DNA from 2 places in the Bradyrhizobium sp. USDA 3650 genome. Region 1 is predicted to be linked to the other one. Evidence: riboswitches for the same ligand, from Rfam matches in the RefSeq annotation. Region 1 holds a riboswitch; the other holds the start of a gene.
What was found. A riboswitch is a leader RNA that binds a small molecule or an ion and turns the genes downstream of it on or off. The one in region 1 is predicted to bind S-adenosylmethionine.
Positions count from the first base shown of each region.

Region 2: another riboswitch for S-adenosylmethionine. It lies ahead of ACVIN2_RS22635 (O-succinylhomoserine sulfhydrylase); the one in region 1 lies ahead of metX (homoserine O-acetyltransferase MetX).

Region 1 covers NZ_JBSRZG010000001.1:5,276,513-5,279,717, forward strand. The annotation lists gene hisC (histidinol-phosphate transaminase) at 1-345, opposite strand, end outside; gene ACVIN2_RS24720 (chorismate mutase) at 380-1,228, opposite strand; SAM riboswitch at 1,432-1,511, shown strand; gene metX (homoserine O-acetyltransferase MetX) at 1,604-2,803, shown strand; gene metW (methionine biosynthesis protein MetW) at 2,817-3,205, shown strand, end outside.
Region 2 covers NZ_JBSRZG010000001.1:4,869,230-4,872,434, forward strand. The annotation lists gene ACVIN2_RS22635 (O-succinylhomoserine sulfhydrylase) at 1-1,152, opposite strand, end outside; SAM riboswitch at 1,223-1,302, opposite strand; partial or broken gene ACVIN2_RS22640 (2'-deoxycytidine 5'-triphosphate deaminase) at 1,383-2,520, shown strand; gene ACVIN2_RS22645 (PAS domain-containing protein) at 2,626-3,036, shown strand; gene ACVIN2_RS22650 (hypothetical protein) at 3,160-3,205, shown strand, end outside.

The sequences.
Region 1 (3,205 bases):
CAGGAAGCCGTGCGTGGTCGAGATCGCCTCGTCACCGTGGCTGAGATAGGTGTGGGCGAGCAGATTGAGGATCTCGTCCGAGCCGGCGCCGCAGATGATGCGGTTGGGGTCGAGCCCGAAGGTGCGCCCGATCGCTTCGCGCAGCACGCGCGAGGTTCCTTCCGGATAGTCTTCCAGATGATCCGCTACCTGCTTGAACGCCTCGATTGCCTTCGGCGAAGGCCCGAACGGCGTCTCGTTGGCCGAGAGCTTGAACACCTTGCGGCCGGGCTCTGCCACCGGAGTCTTGCCGGGCGTGTAGGGCGCAATATCGAGAATGCCGGGATTCGGCACGGGGCGGGACATCTTCAACTCCGGACTGGCTTAAGCGGTTCGCGACTTACGATTTCGACCCGGTCGGGGGCACCGTATAGCGCGTTGCGTGGCTGCCGACGAGGGCTGTGGAGCGCACCGAGGCCCCCGCTTCGATCAGGGCAGCCTTGATTTTGTCGAGGCTGCTCGTCGCGGTGACCGAGACCAGCAGCGCGGCGCCGTCGAAGGCGGTGTCGGGCACCGCCACGATCTCGGCAAGCGGCGACAGGGCGCGCGCGACCTCGGCGTTCCACCCTGACACGCGGACGCTGAAGGTCTCGACCTCCGTCACCAGCGCGCTGTCGGCGACGCGGGAGACCGCGAACACGGGTAACGCCGCCGGATGGTCGGCGCGCTCGACGAAGGGCAGCCGCGCGATGATCTTTGGCGCGCCGGCTTCTTCCAGCGACAGCCACCACGGCGTGCGGCTCGAGGTCGCCGAGACCAGCGCCAGATCGCCCTTGGATTTCGCGACCGCCTCGACCGCCGCCTGCGCGCTGAAATGCGCGACATAAGGCACGGTGAAGCCGAAATGGAATCGCGCGGAATCGCGCATGGCCGGCTCGCTTGCCGAAATGTCGGCATGCACGGAGAACGGCGCCTGGACATAGGTGAAGGTCGCGATGATGACGCGCCAGATGCTCTCGACGGTGTCGAGCGGCAGGATGCCGCGATGGCGCTGGACGAGGTCACGCATCATGGCGGCCTCGCGCGCCGGACGGAACGCCGAGCCGACCTCCTGGGTCTGCTTCACCTGGATCAGGCGGTCGATGATGTCGCCGCGTTGCATCAGCAGGCGATGCATGCCCTCGTCGATCGCGTCGATCTCCTTGCGCAATTCCTGGAGCGATGGTGGCGCGGGCGGACGTTGGGACATGTCTGTGAGGTGCTGTTGCGAGGCGTTCAATGCGGATCGGTCGAGCTGTCACCGCTGTGATGGGTATCCTGATTAGGCAGTCGGGGCTGCGAAAGCAAAGAGAAATGCAAAGGGAAATCGGGCCCTTTCCGCCCGTGGTGCGACAGGCGAATTTGGCTGATCCGGGCCGCGACTTGACGAAAACCGTCCAAGACGGTAGTTTTTAGCCGTTCCGTGGTCATTTGAGCCGGCCGGCTTGCAGCCACGTTAAAAAACTCGCTAAACAGGCCGGGGACCCTTTCGATCCCGGCCGAACCTATCGTTCAGGCCGGGTTTTTCATGGCCTGATGTCAGTCGCGGTCGGACCCCCGATCGCAAACGAGTCAGTGGTCAGAGATGGGCATCAAGTCAATTCCCAGTCCCGCGATCAGCGCCGACGAGCGCTCGCACGAGGTCGATCATCCGAGCTCCCAGGTCGCACGCTTCGGTGCCGACCAGCCGCTGCCGCTTGATTGCGGCGTCGATCTCACCCCGTTCCAGATCGCATACCAGACCTATGGCGAGCTCAATGCCGAGCGGTCCAACGCAATCCTGATCTGCCATGCGCTGACGCTCGACCAGCACGTCGCCAATGTGCACCCGCTGACCGGTAAGCCGGGCTGGTGGGAAATCATGGTGGGGCCCGGCCGCCCGCTCGACACCAATAAGTATTTCATCATCTGCTCGAACGTCATCGGCGGCTGCATGGGCTCGACCGGCCCCGCGTCGACCAATCCGGCGACCGGCAAAGTGTGGGGCCTGGATTTTCCGATCATCACCATCCCCGACATGGTGCGAGCCCAGGCCATGCTGCTCGACCGCCTCGGCATCGATACGCTGCTCTGCGTCGTCGGAGGCTCGATGGGCGGCATGCAGGTGCTGCAATGGACCGCGGCCTATCCGCATCGCGTCTTCTCCGCGCTCCCGACCGCATGCAGCACGCGCCATTCGGCGCAGAATATCGCCTTCCACGAACTCGGCCGGCAGGCGGTGATGGCCGATCCGGAATGGCATGGCGGACGCTACGTTGATCACGGCACCCATCCGCATCGCGGCCTCGCCGTCGCCCGCATGGCCGGGCACATCACCTATCTCTCCGACGCCGCGCTGCATCGCAAATTCGGACGGCGGATGCAGGACCGCGAGCTGCCGACCTTCTCGTTCGACGCCGACTTCCAGGTCGAGTCCTACCTGCGTTACCAGGGCTCGTCCTTTGTCGAACGCTTCGACGCCAACTCCTATCTCTATCTGACCCGCGCGATGGATTATTTCGACATCGCCGGCGACCATGGCGGCGTGCTGGCGAAGGCGTTCGCGGGAATCCAGACCCGGTTCTGCGTGGTCTCCTTCACGAGCGACTGGCTGTTTCCGACCTCGGAATCGCGCGCGCTAGTGCACGCGCTGAATGCGTCGAGCGCGCGGGTGTCGTTCGCCGAGATCGAGACCGATCGCGGTCACGACGCGTTCCTGCTCGACGTGCCCGAGTTCTTCGACATCGCCCGTGCCTTCCTGCAGTCGGCAGACAAGGCGCGCGGGCTCACCGCCAAGAAAGCTTAAAGGACGGCTAGTCATGTCTGTACAGGAAGCGCTGCCGCTGGGCGGCCTTGCGACCGGGCAGCCCGGCGATTTTCGCGCCGACCATGTGCTGGTGGCCGAGATGGTCAAGCCGGGCTCGAAGGTGCTCGACGTTGGGTGTGGCGAGGGCGACCTGCTCCAGCTGCTGGAGACCCGCGGCATCGACGGCCGCGGCATCGAGCTGTCGCGCGAGGGCGTCAACCGCTGCGTTGCCAAGGGTCTTGCGGTGGTGCAGGGCGATGCCGACACCGACCTCGTGAATTATCCGGATGACGCCTTTGACTACGTGATCCTGTCGCAAACCTTGCAGGCGACGCGGCAGCCCAAGGTCGTGCTCGAGAATCTCTTGCGCATCGGCCGCCGCGCCATCGTGTCGTTCCCGAA
Region 2 (3,205 bases), 410 kb from region 1:
CGCGTGCTCCAGCCCCGCCGAGAAGCGGATGAAGCCCTCGCTGATGCCGAGCGCGGCGCGGTCCTCCGGCTTGAGGCGCTGATGCGTCGTGGTTGCCGGATGCGTGACGAGGCTCTTGGCGTCGCCGAGATTGTTCGAGATCTTGGCAAGCTTGAGCTCGTTGAGCACGCGGAACGCCGCCTGCTTGCCGCCCTTGACCTCGAGGCCGACCAGCGTCGAGCCGCCGCGCATCTGCTTCTTCACCAATGCAGCCTGCGGATGATCGGCGCGGCCGGGAAACACCAGCCGCGAAATCTTCGGATGGCTCGCCAGCACGTCCGCAATGCGCGCCGCCGTCTCGGTCTGCGCGCGCACGCGCACGGCGAGCGTCTCCAGCCCCTTGAGCAGGACCCAGGCGTTGAACGGCGAGATCGACGGGCCGGTCTGGCGCATGAAATTGTGGATGTGCTCGGCGATGAACGCTTCCGAGGACAGGATGATGCCGCCGAGACAGCGGCCCTGGCCGTCGATATGCTTGGTCGCGGAATAGACCACGACGTCGGCGCCGAGCGCGAGCGGGCTCTGCCAGATCGGAGTGGCGAACACGTTGTCGACGACGAGCCGCGCCCCGCCGCTGTGCGCGATCTCGGCGATGCCGGGAATGTCGAGCACGTCGAGCGTCGGGTTGGTCGGGCTCTCCAGGAAGAACGTCTTGGTGTTCGGCTTCATGGCGCGCTGCCACTGGTCGAGATCGAGGCCGTCGACCAGCGTGGTCTCGATGCCGTAGCGCGGCAGCAAATCCTGCACGACGTAGAGACACGAGCCGAACAGCGCGCGCGAAGCCACGACGTGATCGCCGGTCTTCAGCGGCGCCAGGATCGCGGTCGTCACTGCGGCCATGCCGGTCGCCGCCGAACGTGCCGCTTCGGCGCCCTCGAGCTCGATCATGCGCCGCTCGAACATCGCGATGGTCGGATTGGAGTAGCGTGAATAGATGAAGCCGGGGTCCTCGCCCTTGAACCGCGCCTCGCACTCCTCGGCGCTGTTGTAGACGTAGCCCTGGGTCAGGAACAGCGACTCCGAGGTCTCGCCATATTGCGAGCGTAAGGTTCCGGAATGAACCAGGCGAGTTTCGGGACGGTAGTGGGCGGTTGGCGCCGGGGACTTCGACATAGGACCTCCTGAAGTGACCATCGAAAATGGTCACAAAAAAACCGGCCTGGAATATCTCCACGGGCCGGGATCACAGAGGTCCCCGGCCTGTTTAGCGACTTATTTAACGTGGCTGCAAGCCGGCCGGCTCAAATCACCACGGGATAAGTCATGCTCATATTCCGCAATGCCCTTTCCGTCAAGACGTCCATCGGATAGCCGTAAAACGCTCATATTTCCCGCATGTCGGGATGTGTTTGATCCCTGATGAGGACCCCGGGTTGACGTTCACGGTCGCCGCCGACGCCAATGGTATCCTGCCCGACCGCATGATCGCGGCGATGGCGGAGGGCGGTCTCATCCTGCCCGCTTACGACTTCGTCGAAAGCCAGATCCAGCCGGCGAGCCTCGACCTTCGCCTCGGCGACATCGCCTATCGCGTTCGCGCCAGCTTCCTGCCCGGTCCCGGCGCCACCGTCCGCCGAGCGCATCGACGAGTTGAAGCTGCACGAGTTCAGTCTCGCCGACGGCGCGGTGCTGGAGACCAACTGCGTCTATATCGTGCCGCTGCTCGAAAGCCTCGCGCTGCCGCCGGAGATCGTCGCGGCCGCCAACCCGAAAAGCTCGACCGGCCGGCTCGACGTTTTCACCCGCGTGATCGCCGACGGCACCCGCCGGTTCGACATGATCGGTGCCGGCTATCACGGTCCGCTCTATGCCGAGATCAGCCCGAAGACGTTCCCGGTGCTGGTCAGCGAGGGCTCGCGCCTGAGCCAGGTGCGCTTCCGCACCGGCGATGCCATCCTCAACATCGACGACCTCGAGGCGCTGCATGCGACCGAACGTCTCGTCGATATCGACGATGCCGATCTCACCGGCGGCGTCGCCGTCTCTGTTGATCTTTCCGGCGAAAAGAGCGGCGGCTTCGTCGGCTACCGCGCCAAGCGCCACACCGGCGTGATCGACGTCGATCGCCGCGCTGGCTATTCCGTCGAGGAGTTCTGGGAGCCGATCTCGGCCCGTCCCGACGGCAGCCTGATCCTCGATCCCGGCGAGTTCTATATCCTCGCGTCGAAAGAGGCGGTGCAGGTGCCGCCGGATTACGCCGCAGAGATGGTGCCGTTCGACCCGCTGGTCGGCGAGTTCCGCGTGCATTATGCCGGATTCTTCGATCCCGGCTTCGGCTATGCCGGCGCCGGCGGGCTGGGGTCGCGCGCCGTGCTCGAAGTGCGCTCGCGCGAGGTGCCGTTCATCCTCGAGCACGGCCAGATCGTCGGCCGCCTCGTCTACGAGAAGATGCTGGCCCGCCCCGACGCCATGTACGGCCAGCGCATCGGCTCAAACTACCAGGCCCAGGGCCTGAAGCTGAGCAAGCATTTCCGGGTGTAGCGATCATCCGTCGCACGGATGGAGCGCAAGCGTCATCCGGGAAAGTCTCACTTGTGGCACGATCCCGGCTTACGCTGTGCTCCATCCGGACCGCCAGGTGCTGACATGACCAATTCATCCCAACTCGACGCAAACATCCTCGACGACGTCGCGGACGCGCTGATCTATTCGGATCGCTCCGGCACCATCATGCGCTGGAATCGCGCATCGTCCGCACTGTTCGGCTTCTCCGTGGACGAAGCGCTGGGCCAGAATCTCGACCTGATCATTCCCGAACATCTGCGCGCCGCGCACTGGAAAGGCTTCGAGGCCGCGCTTGCCAGCGGAGCGATGAAGCTTGCGGGCAAGCCGACACTGACCCGCGCGCTGCACAAGGACGGACGCAAGCTCTACATCGAGATGACCTTCGCGCTGGTGCGGGACGCCGCTGGAGTGGTGCAGGGATCGGTGGCGATGGCGCGCGACGTGACCGAGCGCGTCGAGCGCGAGCGTGCCGCCAAAGCTGCGCAAAACTAAGCCTGCGCAAAATTCGTGATGCGGAATTGGCGAGCCGGCGTGCAGGGCGCCCTGCATGCGGCTCAGCTTGTCCGTCGCCGGCTGCAGTGACACACTCGATCAAAATAACGATCGGGAGCGAACATGACCGCCGCATCAGACCCCGCGCAGGAAGCTCAATGGAAACGCT